One region of the Arthrobacter sp. CC3 genome, then DNA from elsewhere that is predicted to be linked to it. Evidence: riboswitches for the same ligand, from Rfam matches in the RefSeq annotation. Region 1 holds a riboswitch; each other region holds the start of a gene.
What was found. A riboswitch is a leader RNA that binds a small molecule or an ion and turns the genes downstream of it on or off. The one in region 1 is predicted to bind S-adenosylmethionine.

Region 1 (5,169 bases):
CGGGATGGGGTCGCCGTGCGGGTCGCGCAGGGGATTGCCGAGCTTGCGGGCCATCCGCTCAATGAAGGTATCCGACACTGCGTGTTCCAGGAGTTCGGCTTCGTCGTGGACTTCATCCCAGCTGTAGCCGAGTTCCTGGACGAGGTAGGTCTCGATCAGGCGGTGCCGCCGGACCATGGAGAGCGCGAGCCGGATCCCGTCCGCCGTGAGCGTGATGGCGCTGTATGGCTTGTGGTCAACCAGTCCCTGGTCCTTGAGTTTGCGGACCATCTCCGAGACCGAGGAGTTGGCGACTCCGAGCCGCTGGGCCAGCTGCGAGGACGTGATGGGCTTGTCCTGCCACTCCGTGAAGGAGTAGATGACCTTGACGTAGTCCTCGATGGAGGAGGAGGGCGCGCTGGTCTTCACGAGTCCAAGCCTACCGCTTTGGCTGCGGGCACTCATGCTTTGAACGCCCGCCAGGTCTGGGTGAGGTATGGGAGTCCGATGGTGTCCGCCGGGGAATGGCCCAGGTGCTCGTGGAGGTACCAGTCCAGGTTGTGGCGGACCTTTGCGCGCGTATTCTCGCCGGCTGCGAGGTAGTAGCTGCGGGACTTTGCCAGCTCGACGATGTCTCCGGTGGTCACGGGGTCTTCCCAGCGTGTCAGGTGGCTCTCGAGCCCGTCGAACTCCGGCCCGATCGCTGGGCGGAAGTCCGGCTTGTGCACGTCCCCGGCGTGCATGATCCGGGAGAGGCGGTGGACCCAGGGGACGGACGTGTCCAGCTGGTTCCACACCAGTCCCAGCACCCCGCCGGGGCGGAGGATGCGGGACAGTTCGGTGCTTGCCAGGAGCGGATCGCACCAGTGCCAGGCCTGGGCAACAACGACGACGTCGAACGCCGCGTCGGGGAGTCCGGTTGCCTCCGCTGTTCCCTCTGTCGCCGGAACTCCCGGCAGGACGAGCCGCAGCTGGGCAAGCATGTCCGGTGAAGGATCCACTGCGGAGACTGCCAGGCCGCGCTGCACCAGCAACGCGGTGAACTTGCCCGTCCCGGCGCCGATGTCAGCGGCGTCGGATGCGCCTGCTGTGCCGGCCCCGGCTGCGCCCCCGGCGCTGTGGATCAGCCAGTCCGCTGAGTCGCCAGGGTAGCTTGGGCGGACACGGTCATAGTGTTCACCGCCGTCCTGGAAGCTCTGGCCGAGCTCGTAGCGGCGCTGGTGGTGCAGTTTGGGGCCTCCCCGTGCCACGTGCAGTCTCCTTCGGGCAGGCTGGAATTCTTACCCCTCGAATTTACCGCACGGACCGCGGCCCGCAGGGCCCCCGGGCCTTAGTCGTCGGTGCAGGGTGCTGCGCCGGCGGTGCCGGGGGTGTTGGGAGCCCACTCGGGGTAGCTGCGGGTGTCGTTGGCCGGCACCCAGCGGCCGGCGTCCACAACGTAGTCCCAGCCCAGGCCAGTGCGGCGGAGTTCCTCGATGCCGGCGAGCAGGCGCTGGGCGTCCTCCAGCCGGGAGCCGACGCCGAAGCTTGCGCGGAGCGAGCCCGAGGGCAGTCCCAGCCGCTTGAGCAGCGGGTGGGCGCAGAAGCGGCCGTCCCGCAGGCCCACGCCGTGTTCGGCGGAGAGGTAGGCCGCAACCAGGCCGGCGTCGTAGCCGGCAACGGAGAAGTTGACCACACCGATGGTGTCATTGGTGTCGCTGAAGATCTGGTGCACGGTGACGCCGTCGATCCTCTGCAGCCCTTCTACCAGGAAGGAGCGGATGGCGGTCTCATGGGCGTGCCACAGCTCCTGGTCCAAAGCGCCGATGACCTGGGTGGCGCGGGCAAGCGTGGCAGCCCCGAGCACGTTGGGGGAGCCGCCCTCATGCCGTGCCGGTCCCGTGGCCCAGCTGACGGAATCCAGCCGGGCCTCGCGGACGGCTCCGCCGCCTGCCAGGTGGGGTGTCCCGGCGTCGAGCCAGTCCGGCCGGCCCACGAGGACGCCTGACCCGAAAGGCGCGTACAGCTTGTGACCCGAGAAGGCGAGGTAGTCGACGTCGTCCGCTGCGATATCGATGCGGCGGTGCGGGGCCAGCTGAGCCGCGTCCACCACAATCCGTGCGCCGTATTCGTGCGCAAGTGCGGCCAGTTCGCGGATCGGAAGTATTTCGCCGGTGACGTTGGAGGCACCGGTGACGGCCAGCAGGCTGATGTCGCCCTGCCGGAGTTCAATGCGGAGGCTTTCCAGGGTGGCCTTCAGGGTGGGGGCGGCAACCACGCTGCGGTGCGGCACGCCCTGCCAGGGGAGCAGGTTGGCGTGGTGTTCGATGTCGAGGTAGAGCACCTCACCGGTGTGGCGGCCGTCCGCCACCGGCAGGCAGCCAGCCAGCAGGTTCAGGGAGTCGGTGGTGTTCCTGGTGAAAATGACGGAATCGTCCGGCCTGCCACCGACGAAGCCGCGGACGATGTTCCGTGCATTTTCGTACACGGACGTGCTGATCTGCGAGGCGTAGCCGGCGCCGCGGTGCACGCTGGCGTAGTACGGCAGGATCTCGTTGAGGTACGCCGAGACGATGGACAGTGCCGGTGCTGATGCGCCGTAATCCAGGTTCGCGTAGCGGACATGGCCGCCCTGGATCAATGGAGCCTGGATCTCCGCGCCGGTCACGGCCGAGAGGGGGCGCCGGGCGACGCTGAACCGCTCGTCCAGGCGGGTTGTGGCGGGGGCGGTTCCGGGGTTTGCGGGGAACGTGGCAGTAGTCATGGGGACCTCACTGTAAAGGGACCCCTCACTCCGGGGATCCGCGCTTGCCGGGTCCGTTCCGGACCGGCCTGGTCGTCACCCGGGGCACCCCACCGCGAATGGAGGGTTGCCGGCCAGCAAACCGGGGTTTAGCGCTGGCACTCGTGACCTGTTTCGAGATTAGGACATTGACGGCGCCGCGGGAAAGCTGCGGCAATTATTAAGCGGATTGTTACGTGCGCCGGAAGAAGGGCGATGCGGCCGAATAAACGACGGCGGACGCCCCCTTGGGAGGGGCGCCCGCCGTCGTTTATTCGGCACTGCGTTCAATCAGCAGCGCCTTGATCAGCCTCGCTCATGGCCGCACCCGGGGGTGCCGTGCGTGTTAGAGGAGGTCGTCGATGTCCGGGTTAAGCCGTTTGAGGACCTCGGAGTGGAGGATTGAGTTGGTGGCGAGGGCGTTCCCGCCGAAGGGACCGTCCACTCCCTCCAGCGAAGTGAAGCGGCCGCCGGCTTCCGTGACGATGGGCACCAGGGCGGCCATGTCGTAAAGGTTCAGCTCCGGCTCGCAGGCGATGTCCACGGACCCCTCGGCCACCATGCAGTAGGACCAGAAATCGCCGTAGGCCCGGGTCCGCCAGACGTCCTCCGTGAGGCCCAGGAATTCGTCCAGGTTGCCGCGCTCCTTCCAGCCGCTAAGGCTCGAGTAGGAGAGGGAGGCGTCCGAGAGCTTGGACACGTTCGAAACCTTCAGGCGGGTGGCGGCCGCAAGCGACCGTCCCATATAGGCGCCGGCCCCTTTCGCGGCCCACCAGCGCTTTCCCAGCGCCGGCGCGCTGACCAGGCCGACCACCGGCTCGCCTTCATCCACGAGGGCGATCAGGGTGGCCCACACCGGCACGCCGCGGACGAAGTTCTTGGTGCCGTCGATCGGATCAATGATCCACCGCCGGGAACCGTGCCCGGAACTGCCGAACTCTTCGCCGAGGACGGCATCCCGCGGGCGGGAACGGGACAGTTGGCCGCGGATGGACTCTTCAGCTGCCTTGTCAGCATCCGTGACCGGAGTCAGGTCCGGTTTGGTTTCAATCTGAAGGTCCAGCGCCTTGAAGCGGCTCATGGTCTGGGAGTCGACAGAGTCGGCCAGGACATGGGCGAGGCGCAGGTCGTCGTTGTAGCTCGAAGCGGGTTGGGTCATGGTTCCAAACTACCGTCTCTTGGCCGGCCGGGCGGGATGTCAGGTCCCTGGCCCCTCCGCCTGCTAGGAAACGATGCCGAGTTCCTTCGCTTCCTGCGCTTCCATCCGGGGATCGGTACCGAGCAACCGGCGCAGGGACGCGAGCCGCGCCGCGCCCGACGGCCCTGCGTGTCCCTCGGCCACCCAGGCGTCCACTCCGCAGTTGACGGCGGACGCATCATGCTTGCAGCCGCGTTCGCAGGAATCCGTGCCGGGTTCGAGGTCGGGGAACGAACGCAGGATCCGGTCCGGGTCGACGTGGGCAAGGCCGAACGACCGGATGCCCGGGGTGTCAATGATCCAGCTTCCGGCCGGCGCGTCACTGATCCGCAGGGCCAGTGCCGACGACGACGTGTGCCGTCCGCGCCCCGTGACGGCGTTGACTCCTCCCGTGGCCCGCTCAGCGCCGGTCAGGGCATTGACCATGGTGGACTTCCCCACGCCCGAATGCCCCAGCATGACGGTGACCTTCCCGTCGAGGTGCGCACGGAGCTGCGAGACGGCGTCGCTGTCGAGGCGCGCGGACAGCCCGTCGTCCGAGCGGGCATCGATGCCGGAGGCGGCGGCGTCGGCGGTCCGGCTGATGATGACCGGGAAATCAAGGTGCCGGTAGTTGGACAGGAGTTCGGTGGGATCCTTGACATCCGCCTTGGTGACCAGCAGCAGCGGCTCGATGCCGGCGTCGTAGGCCGCCACCAGGGCGCGGTCGATGAAACCGGTGCGCGGCTCCGGATTGGCAGCGGCGACCACCACCACGAGCTGGTCCGCATTCGCCACGACTGCCCGCTCAATCGGATCCGTGTCATCGGCGCTCCGCCGCAAAAGGGTGCGCCGGTCCTGGATTTTTACGAGCCGGGCAAGGGTGTCCGGTTCTCCGGAAACGTCACCCACCAGGGACACGAAGTCCCCGGCCACCACCGGCGAACGGCGCAGTTCGCGTGCCCGCGCGGCCACCACGATGCGTTCGTTGCCGCTGTCTTCGCCCACCACGGCCGTGTAGCGCCCGCGGTCCACCGTGATGATCCGGCCGGTCACGGCGTCGTCATGGCTGGGCCGGTCCTTGGTCCGGGGACGGGTACCTTTCTTGTTGGGACGGACCCGGATGTCGGATTCGTCCCATGTGCCGGTGCTACGCCCCACTGGCCTGTTCCGTCTGCCGGGCCGGCTGTGGTGTCAGCATGGCTTCCCACAGCTGCGGGAAGTCCGGCATCGTCTTGGACGTGGTGCCGAT
Region 2 (5,169 bases), on a different contig from region 1:
AATTCCCCGGGTTTCCTTGAGGAAGTACACCGCCACCAGCGTTACCAGGCAGGCGCCCAGCAGGTAGAACGCCACCGGGACTGAGGACTTGAAGTTGCTCAGCAGCGCCGTGGCGATGATCGGGGCCAGGGAGCCGGCAACGATCGAGGTGACCTGGTACCCGAGTGACACGCCGGAGTAGCGCATCCGGGTGGGGAACATTTCAGCCATGATCGCCGGCTGGCCGGCGTACATCAGTGCGTGGAACAGGAGTCCGATGGTGATGGCGGCGAGGATGACGAGGTCATTCTTGGTGTCCATCATCGGGAAGGCGAAGAAGCCCCAGGTGCCGCCGAGGATGGCGCCGGCCATGTAGACGGGCTTGCGGCCGAAGGCATCCGAAAGCTTGCCGACCATCGGCACGGTGCAGAAGTGGATGAAGTGCGCCACCAGCAGGAGCAGGAGGATCCTGGACGTGTCGGTCTGGACTACAACCTTCAGGTAGGTGATGGAGAACGTGACCACGAGGTAGTAAAGGATGTTTTCCGCAAACCGCAGGCCCATGGCGGTGAAGACACCGCGCGGGTACCGGCGGAACACCTCGGCCACGCCGTAGCCCTTGTTCTCAACGACCACTTCCTTGCGTGCCTCGAGGAAGATGGGGGCATCCTGGACCTTGGTCCGGATGTAGTAGCCCACGATCACGATCACTGCGGACAGCCAGAAGGCGACGCGCCAGCCCCAGCCGAGGAAGTCGGCCGAGGACAGCGTGGAGGACAGCGTGAACAGCACGCCGGTGGCGAGCAGGTTGCCCAGGGGCACGGCGGACTGCGGCCAGCTGGACCAGAATCCACGGGACTTGCTGGGGCTGTGTTCAGCCACGAGCAGCACGGCGCCGCCCCATTCCCCGCCGACGGCGAAGCCCTGAACAAACCGCAGGAACACCAGCAGGGCGGGAGCCCAGTAGCCGATCTGCGCGAAGGTGGGGAGGCAGCCCATCGCAAAGGTGGAGACGCCCACCAGGATGATGCTCAGCTGGAGCAGCTGCTTGCGGCCGAACTTGTCACCGAAGTGGCCAAAAACGATGCCGCCGATGGGACGGGCAACGAAGCCCACCGCGTACGTGACGAAGGCGGCAATGATCCCGTCCAGCTCCGTGCCGGAATTGGGGAAGAACATCTTGCCGAAAACCAGTGTTGCCGCCGAGGCGTAGAGGAAGAACTCATACCACTCAACAACAGTGCCGGCCATCGAGGCCGTCACTACCTTCTTCAGGCCGGAGGCCTTGACGTCAGTCTCATCTACGCGCCTTGCGGCGGAGTCTTGCGTGCTCATTTGTGAACTCCTTCGGCGTCTCCGTCGACGCCATGTGGACCATTCCGTAGCGGCCGCGTGTGATGTGCACCACCAACGCGCGCCGGTCCCCTAGAGTATGGACTCACATTGCCGCAGGCTCAACGCCATTTTCTGCAGGACTGCTCTGCAAAAATGCACATTGGGCCAGCGGGCGATATGCGAAGAAGCGCGGCCTAGGCGAAGAAGTTCTGCCGCAACTGCGTGCTGAGCTGGCCGATCTCGGTCAGGAAGCCGTCATGGCCGATGGGCGCTTCGATGACGTGCACGGGCACATCCCCCGGGAGCGCCGCCGCGAGTTCATAGGACTGCGCCGGAAAATACAGCCGGTCCGTATTCACGGCGGCTATAAAGAACTCGGCCGTGGCCCGTGCCAACGCGTCCTTGAGCGGACCGCGCCCGCGGCCCACGTCGTGGCTCATGAGCGCTTCGGTGATGGCGATGTAGCTGTTGGCATCGAAGCGCCGGACCAGCTTGGTGCCCTGGTGGTCGAGGTAGCTCTCCACCTGGTAGCGGCCGCGGCCCCCCAGCGACACCGCTTCGAGCGGGCTCTCGCTGCTCTGCGCGTTGCGGCCGAACCGGGTCTCCAGCTCGTACGCGGACCGGTACGTGATGTGGGCTATCCTGCGCGCCAGGGCCAGGCCGGCTTCCGGCTCCGGGCCGCCGTAGTAATCGCCGTCGTTGAAGTTGACGTCCTGGCGGATGGCGAGGGTCTGGGCCTGGGCAAAGGCGATCTGCTCGGCCGTGCTGCTGGCGCCGATGGATATCACGGCACAGCGCCGGACGCGGTCCGGGTAGCTCACGGCCCATTCCAGCGCCCGGGCTCCGCCCAGGGAGCCGCCCAACACCGCGTACCAGCTCTCGATCCCCAGTGCATCCGCCAGCCGGGACTCGGCCGCCGTCGTGTCCCGCAGGGTCACCAGGGGGAAGCGCGAACCCCAGGGCTTGCCGTCCGGGGCCGGGGTGGACGGGCCGGTGGAGCCATAGCAGCCGCCCACGATGTTAATGGAGACCACGAAGTACTTGTCCGTATCAACGGGGGCGCCGGGGCCGGCCAGCTGCTCCCACCAGCCTTCCTCGTCGCTGGCACCCCTGGTGACGTGCGTGGTGCCGGTGAGGGCGTGCTGCACCAGCACGGCGTTGGAACGGTCCGCGTTCAGCGTGCCCCACGTTTCGTAGGCGAGCGTCACGTCCGGAAGAAAGCCGCCGGCCTCCAGTTCCAGCCCGCCAACGCTGAGGAACTTGACGGTGCCGTCAGGGGCGTTGGTGTCCACTGTGTTGATATCTGTCCGGGTTCCCGCCGTGCCGGCGCCTGTGCTCTTATCCGCGTTCTTTTCCACTCCGTGGACATTTGTTTCGGGTACACCGCTGCGGGTGACGGCAATCGTCATCTGAGGACCTCTTCTTCGCGCTTGCCCGCCGCCAACTGGCCGGCAGGCCAGGTCTTCACCCGGGGCACCCCGCCGCGAAAGGAGGGTTGCCGGCCAGCAAGCCGGGGCTGTCGCTGGCACTCATGACCTTCAAAGAGTCTACGAAATGCGTCGCCGCAATGGCTAAGAATGTGACATCAATATGACTCCCGGCGTCGCGGACGCCGGGAGTCATAGTCCTCAGTCGCCTTTGGCGGCGCGGAAACCGGCATCCAGGTCGGCGATGATGTCGTCGATGTGCTCCAGCCCCACCGAGAGGCGGACCAGGCCGGGGGTCACGCCGGCAACGGCCTGCTGCTCCGCCGTCAACTGGCTGTGCGTGGTCGACGCCGGATGGATGACCAGGGAGCGCACGTCGCCGATGTTTGCCACGTGGGAGTGCAACTCCAGGGCGTCCACGAACCGCTTGCCCGCCTCGGCCCCGCCGGCGATGTTGAAGGACACGATCGCACCGGTGCCCTTGGGTCCGTACTTGCGGCCGCGCTCGTACCAGGGGCTGGACGGCAGGCCCGCATAGGCGACGGATTCGACGTCGTCCCTGGACTCCAGCCACTCGGCGACGGTCACCGCGTTGGCCACGTGCCGTTCCACGCGCAGGCTCAGGGTTTCCAGCCCCTGGGCGATGAGGAAGGCGTTGAACGGGGATACCGCCGAACCGAGGTCGCGCAGCAACTGGACGCGGGCCTTGAGGATGTAGGACAGGTTCGCGCCCAGGGCACCGCCCGCCCCGAGGTCGCGGGCGTAGACAAGGCCGTTGTAGGTGGGGTCCGGCGTGTTAAAGCCCGGGAATTTCTCCGGGTCCTTTCCGAAGTCGAAGTTGCCGGAGTCCACGATCACTCCGGCGATGGCGCTGCCGTGCCCGCCGAGGTACTTCGTGGCCGAGTGGACCACGATGTCGGCACCCCATTCCAGCGGCCGGATGAGGTACGGCGTGGACAAGGTGTTGTCCACGATCAGCGGGACGCCGGCCTCGTGGGCAACGCGGGACACGCCTTCGATGTCCAGGACATCCTGGCGCGGATTGGAGACCACCTCGGCGAAGAAGAGCTTGGTGTTCGGCCGGACGGCATCCTTCCACTGCTGGAGGTTGTCCGGATCCTCGACGAACGTCACGGAGATGCCGAACTTCTTCAGGGTGTGGGCCAGCAGGTTATAGGTTCCGCCATAGAGGCTGGGGCTGGCCACCACATGGTCGCCGACTTCGGCCACGTTGAGGATGGCGAAGGTTTCGGCAGCCTGGCCCGAGCTGAGCAGCAGCGCCGCCAGGCCACCTTCCAGGCTGGCAACGCGCTGTTCCACCGCATCCTGGGTGGGGTTGCCGATGCGGGTGTAAATGGGCGCCAGTTCGGCCAGCGCGAAGCGGTTGGCGGCGCTTTCGGCGCTCGGAAACACGAACGACGTCGTCTGGTAGATGGGCAGTGCCCGGGCACCGGTGGCGCTGTCCGGCACCTGGCCGGCGTGGATCTGGCGGGTTTCGAATGACCATGCGTTGGACATCTGGGAGCTCCTTCTAAGGAAGGGCACCTCGGCCGTGCCGGACATGCCGTACTGGACATGCCCTGGCAGGACTGGTGCCGCGCTTGCCGCCCGGCGGTTGCCGGCAGGCCAGGTCTTCACCCGGGGCACCCCACCGCGGAACGAGGGTTGCCGGCCAGCAAGCCGGGGCTCGATGCTGGCGCTCATGACCTGGGCCCAGTCTAGGAAGGGCGGATCGCCTGTGAACAGCTTTGTGACGAAGGACGTCAGCGGCGTGATTTCACGGGCCTTGTGCGGGTCCGCGATGACATCCCATCTTGGTTAGGCCACCCTTAGCTGAGAGCTCCATCACAAAGTGCCAAGATGAGGGCATGCGCATGGATCACGTCTCTTACGCCTGTGAACAAGATGGCTTGGCTGCCACCACCGAACGTATTGCAACCGCCCTCGGCGTCGAAGCCGTGAAGGGCGGGGTACACCCCCGTTTTGGCACCCGCAACATGATTATCCCGCTCGCCGGGCACAAGTATCTGGAGGTGGTGGAGGTCCTGGACCACCCGGCCTCCGACAAGGCTCCGTTCGGGCAGGCTGTCCGGGCACGCTCCGCAGCCGGCGGCGGCTGGATGGGCTGGTGCGTCGAAGTGGACGACCTGGCACCGTTCGAAGAACGCCTCGGCCGCTCGGCTGTCAACGGCAACCGCAAGTTCCCCGACGGCCGCGAACTTGTCTGGAAGCAGATCGGCATCCTGGGCCTCATTGCAGACCCGCAGGTTCCGTACATGCTTAAGTGGGAAGGCGACCCGGAACTTCACCCGTCCAACGCCTACCCAAGCAACGTTAAGATGTCCAGCCTCACCATCGCCGGCTCGGCCGAACGCGTCACGGAATGGCTCGGCCAACCGGTGGAGAAGCCCCTGGAGGATGTGGCCGT
Region 3 (5,169 bases), on a different contig from region 1:
CGGGAAGGTGCCCGCAGGATCATCGACCGGGGCACCGGCTCGGAACAGCAGCGCCGTGCCATGCAGGAGGGCCTGGCGGCCAGCTCGGACGTCGCCGCCGGTCTGGCCGCGGTGGTGGCCCATGCCGTTGACGTCAGCATGCGCCAGGCTGAAGCCATCACCGTGCGCGAGCAGGCGCCGGTGCTGTTGCGCGTCCGCCAGTCCTGATCAGGTTCCTACTACCCCGGAGCGCGCCATGGAAACCGAATTCGCCACAGTCGCCGGCCATGATGTCACCACCATCACCTGTGTCTGCGGAAACACCGTCAGCGACGAGGGGCTGATCCAGGCCAACTCCGAAGGCATGCCCGTCCACCTTGGCGAGGGCACTCCCGTGCCGGAGGGACTCGCGGCGTGGCCCGGGGACGAGGACCTTTACACGCTGTGCCCTGCCTGCGGCCGGGTCTACCACGACACCGTCATTGAAGAGACCGGAACCGCGCCGGTGGCCTTCACCGTGGACGTGGCGGCCGGTCCCATCGCCGAAGCGATCCGCCTGCACTGGGAGCTCGACACCTGACTCATCGACAATCAAATTCCGCGGGAATAGCCTTGAAACGTCCGAGAATTACCCGACGACGAAGACGGGAAGGTGCCAGAAATGGGAACCCAGGAGAATGTTGAGCTGGTCCGGCGCGGATACGAGGCCTTCAGCGCAGGCGACATGGCAACCCTTGGCGGACTGTTCGCGGAGGACGCAGTCTGGCACGTCGCCGGAGATGGCGTGCTGTCCGGAAAGAAGGAGGGACGCGACGCTATCCTGGCCTATTTCGGGGAACTCGGGACGCGGTCCGGTGGCAACCTGACAGTGACCGTCGAGGAGATCATCGGCGGGGAAACCAACACCGTTGCGGTCCAGCACAACCGGGCAGAGAGCGGCGGCAGGGCCCTGGACCAGGACGGCGTCATCGCCTTCCGGGTCGCCGGCGGCAAGATTACCGAGGCGCGGGAGTTCTTCCAGGACACCGCGAAAGGCGACGCATTCTGGGCTTAGCCGAACCTACTGCGAAATCCAGTACTTCTGCACTTTCGGTGTCGCGGCCGCGAGCAGTTCGCCGCTGATGTGCACCGACACCTCGGCCATGCCAAGGTCATCCCACTGCGCCACCAGTAGGGTGTCCCCGCCCAACGGCAGCGGCCAGAGCCAGAACCGCGTGGAGGAGAAAATTTCCTCGTCGTTCGCTGAACCGCCTCCGCCGCCCGCCATCATCAGCACCGGCCCCGCCACCTGCTCCGATCCGTCAAACATGCCCAGGTGCAGATGGGAAGTGGTGGTCTTCCGTCCGTCCGGAAGGGCGACACCAAAACGCAATGCGCCCCCACGGCCGGTTTCCGAATCCAACCGGTAGCCGCCGCGGTTGAAACACTGATCTGTTACAACGCTCCATTGACTGTCCGTCTCATCGGACCGGCGGACGCACCACACCACCTCGATCAGGCACCCGATGGAGAAGACGTCCACGCTTTTCGCCGCCATGATCATTCGCGCCGACCGGTGAAGGAACTGGCCCAGCGGGACAACCGCCGGAAGCTCGTCAGAAGGCGGGCCGGCCCAAACCGGAGGTACGTGCTTGGGCGGGCGCGGCCGCTGGGGCGGCTCCGGCACATCGTCAAAGAAGGACATGACTTCATCCTTGCACCGGCGTCAAGTGGCCGGGCAGAAGACCGCCACCGAGGTCCAGCAGAAAGGCCACCACGAAGCATGACTCACAAGGCGGTTCCGCCCTGCGCCGGTCAGATCTGCTTGAGCGCCTGCTCCAGGTCGCGGATGAGGTCGTCGACATCCTCGAGCCCAACCGACAGCCGGACCACGCCGTCGCTCAGCCCGATGGCTGCGCGCCCTTCCGGACCCATGGCGCGGTGTGTCGTGGTGGCCGGGTGGGTGATGAGCGATTTGGCATCGCCAAGGTTGTTGGAGATGTCGATGATCCGCAGCGCGTCCAGCAGCGCAAAGGCTGCCTCTTTCGCCGTGCGGCCCGCCGACGGCGAGAGCTCCAGCGTGAGTATGGTGCCGCCGGCCTTCATCTGCTTGGCGGCGAGCTCGTACTGCGGGTGCGACTTCAGCAGCGGGTACTTGACCCAGCTGACAGCCGGCTGCTCCTCGAGCCATTCGGCCAGGCGGAGCGCCGAGGCGGAGGAATGGTTGACGCGCAGCGCCATGGTCTCCAGGCCCTTGGTCAGTACCCAGGCGTTGAAGGCGGACAGCGCAGGCCCGGTGTGGCGCATGAGCTGTTTGACCGGTCCGTCGATGAACTCCTTGGTGCCCAGGATGGCGCCGCCGAGCACCCGTCCCTGGCCGTCAATGTGTTTGGTTCCGGAGTACACAATCACGTCTGCGCCGAGCTCGCCGCAGCGCTGCAGCAGGGGAGTGGCAAAGACGTTGTCGACGACGACCGTTGCCCCGGCCGCGTGGGCCAGTTCGCTGACCGCGGCGATGTCCACGATCTCCTGCATCGGGTTCGACGGCGACTCGAAGAAGACCGCCGTCGTCGGTTCGGCCAAGGCGGCCCGCCACTGCTCCAGGTCCGGACCGTCCACGAACACCGTTTCCACGCCCCAGCGCGGCAGGATTTCGTTCAGGATCACAAAGCAGGAGCCGAACAGCGACCGGGCAGCCACCACGCGGTCGCCCGCGGCCAGCAGCGCACCGAGGGCCGTGAAGACGGCGGACATGCCGGACGCCGTCGCAAAGCACGCCTCGGTGCCCTCGAGCAGCCGGAGCCGCTCCTGGAACGTGGCCACGGACGGGTTGCCGTAGCGGGAGTACACGAACCGTTCGTCTTCGCCGGTGAAGGCGCGTTCTGCGGCTGCTGCGGACTCATACACGAAGCCGGAGTTGAGGAAGATCGGCTCGGCCGTCTCCTGGAAGTTGGTGCGGTCAAGGCCGCCGCGGACAGCCTGGGTGTCGGGGCTCCAGCCGGCGGCGTCGGGATTGAAAGTCACTTAGTTCTTTCCGAGGTTGGTGGGCAGTCCGCGGTTTTTCCAGCCGTTGACGGTGCGCTCGCCGTAACGGTCCGGTTCGCCTTCAAAGCCTTCGAGGACGTTGTAGGCGGTGAAGCCGGCCTGCGTGGCGGCGATTGCCGCGGCGATCGAGCGGACGCCTGATCGGCAGAGGAACACCAGTTCGACGCCGGTGTCCTCCGGTGCCTGCTGCTTCAGCTGCTGAATGAATTCCGGGTTGGGGATGCCGCCGGGGAACGTCCACTGGATGAAGAGGGGATCGTTTTCGGTGGCTTTTGTGTCCGGGATGCCGATGTGGGCCCATTCGCCTTCGGTGCGGACATCCACCAGTACCGCGCCCTGTTCCAGTTTGGCCCAGGCGTCCTGCGGGGTCAGGTCTCCGGCGTAGCTCATGCGTGGCCCTCGAAACCTTCGCCGGGGAAGTCGAGGTCGAACTCAAGTTCGTCCACCGCCGTTGCCACCGCGGCGTCCGAGCTGGCGATGGCTGCGGGCAGCACCACGGCCTGCGCCACGATCACGCTGGTGCCGTTGAACGTGGCTGCCGGGCTCCCGTGCAAAACATAGCCATCGGCCAGGGCCGCGGAGATGCGCTCGCAGAACGAGCGGTCGTCGGGGCCGGTAATCAGCCTGTAGGCCAGCTTTTCCTGGGGCAGGTCCTGGGCCGGTTGGTCCTGGCCGGCGGCGGCCGGTTCGGTAGCCAGTGGGGCGGGTGCGTCAGACACGACGGATCTCCTTCTCTCACGCTTGCAGCTCGAATGGGTCGATATGCCGAGTATTCACCTGAGGCACCCCGCCGTGGAAGGAGGGTTGCCGACCGGCCAGTCAGGGCTTGGCACCGGTTCTCATTACTCCCCAAAAACGTAACACTTACGACGGCGGCCCGCACCGCCGTCGTCGTCATCTTCCGTAACGGGACATGGCAGAACGCGGCACTGCCCCCGCGTTTCCGGTGACCCGTACGTGACCCCATATTGCCGTTACAAAAGAACCTGCCGGGAGGATAATGACGGGAGATGAACCGCTGTAACGCCGGATGAAATCAGGCAGCCGTGAATGGATCGAACGGGAATACAGTCAGTCCCATGCTGCACTTCGGTTGGTTTGTGGGTCACGGCTTCGGCGTCCAGGGCTGGGGCACGCCCGGCTACGGCATCGGGTACGACTGGAAAAAACCCGCCCTGTACCAGCACGCCGTGCGCGAATTTGAGCGGGCCGGGCTGGACCTGTTCATCATCGAGGACTCCCTCACCGTGCCGGACACCTACGGCGGCAGCGCCGAAGTGTCCTTGGCCCAGGCGTCCTTCGCTCCCAAACACGATCCGCTGGCCCTGGTTCCGTACCTGCTCTCCGCCACCGAGCACCTGGGCATTGTTCCCACAGTGAGTGCGTCCTTCTACCCGCCGTTCACCGCGGCACGGCTGCTGGCTACCCTTCAGCACTTCTCCAACGGCCAGGTGGGCTGGAATGTGGTGACCTCCGGCAGCGACCTTGCCGCGCAGAACTACGGCCTGGACCAGCAGATTGAGCACGATCTCCGCTACGAGAAGGCGGAGGAATTCGTGGACGTGGTGCGCAAGCTCTGGCGCAGCTGGGAGCCGGACGCGATCGTGGAGGACGCGGAGGCCGGCATCTTCGCGGACCACACGAAGGTCCACCCGATCAACCACGACGGCGAGTTCTTCAAAGTCCGGGGGCCGCTGAACACGGCGCCGCTGCCCGAGGAGCCGGTCCTGGTGCAGGCCGGGGCATCCCCGCGGGGCAAGGCGTTCGCGGGTGCCAACACGGACGTCGCCATCGCCCTGGCCAGGGGTGCGGACGGCATGAAGGCCTACCGGGACTCGATCCGGGCCGAGGCAGCCGCGGCAGGGCGGAACCCCGACGACGTCAAGGTGCTGTTCGTCCTCAAGCCCACCGTGGTCGGCTCCCGGGCAGAAGCGGACGAGCTCCGGGAGCAGCGGCGCCAACTCACGCAGCGCGACATCGACAGCCAGCTGAACTCCATCTCGTACCTCTCCGTCATCGACTTCAAAAAGTTCGACCTTGACGCCCCGCTCCCTGAACTGACCACCAACAGCAACCAGGGCACCCTGGACCACTTCGCCAAAGCCGGTCCGCCGGGCTCCACGCTGCGCCAGCTCCTGCAGGCCCGCAGCGGCGGCGCCGGGGACA

Region 2: it holds a riboswitch for S-adenosylmethionine, as region 1 does, so the genes downstream of both, PV761_RS01170 (homoserine O-acetyltransferase) here and PV761_RS07730 (aminotransferase class V-fold PLP-dependent enzyme) in region 1, are expected to answer to the same signal.
Region 3: it holds a riboswitch for S-adenosylmethionine, as region 1 does, so the genes downstream of both, PV761_RS17090 (DUF1737 domain-containing protein) here and PV761_RS07730 (aminotransferase class V-fold PLP-dependent enzyme) in region 1, are expected to answer to the same signal.

Annotation. Positions count from the first base shown of each region.
Region 1 covers NZ_JARCCY010000009.1:134,752-139,920, reverse strand. The annotation lists gene PV761_RS07740 (metal-dependent transcriptional regulator) at 1-408, opposite strand, end outside; gene PV761_RS07735 (class I SAM-dependent methyltransferase) at 441-1,229, opposite strand; gene PV761_RS07730 (aminotransferase class V-fold PLP-dependent enzyme) at 1,310-2,722, opposite strand; SAM riboswitch class IV at 2,758-2,871, opposite strand; gene hisN (histidinol-phosphatase) at 3,087-3,899, opposite strand; gene PV761_RS07720 (ribosome small subunit-dependent GTPase A) at 3,963-5,078, opposite strand; gene aroA (3-phosphoshikimate 1-carboxyvinyltransferase) at 5,068-5,169, opposite strand, start outside.
Region 2 covers NZ_JARCCY010000002.1:281,251-286,419, reverse strand. The annotation lists gene PV761_RS01175 (MFS transporter) at 1-1,314, opposite strand, end outside; gene PV761_RS01170 (homoserine O-acetyltransferase) at 1,509-2,723, opposite strand; SAM riboswitch class IV at 2,736-2,851, opposite strand; gene PV761_RS01165 (bifunctional o-acetylhomoserine/o-acetylserine sulfhydrylase) at 2,943-4,259, opposite strand; SAM riboswitch class IV at 4,334-4,449, opposite strand; gene PV761_RS01160 (VOC family protein) at 4,610-5,169, shown strand, end outside.
Region 3 covers NZ_JARCCY010000031.1:10,672-15,840, reverse strand. The annotation lists gene PV761_RS17120 (glutamate--cysteine ligase) at 1-207, shown strand, start outside; gene PV761_RS17115 (hypothetical protein) at 236-559, shown strand; gene PV761_RS17110 (nuclear transport factor 2 family protein) at 641-1,033, shown strand; gene PV761_RS17105 (hypothetical protein) at 1,040-1,663, opposite strand; gene PV761_RS17100 (O-succinylhomoserine sulfhydrylase) at 1,774-2,982, opposite strand; gene PV761_RS17095 (rhodanese-like domain-containing protein) at 2,983-3,393, opposite strand; gene PV761_RS17090 (DUF1737 domain-containing protein) at 3,390-3,701, opposite strand; SAM riboswitch class IV at 3,736-3,850, opposite strand; gene PV761_RS17085 (NtaA/DmoA family FMN-dependent monooxygenase) at 4,050-5,169, shown strand, end outside.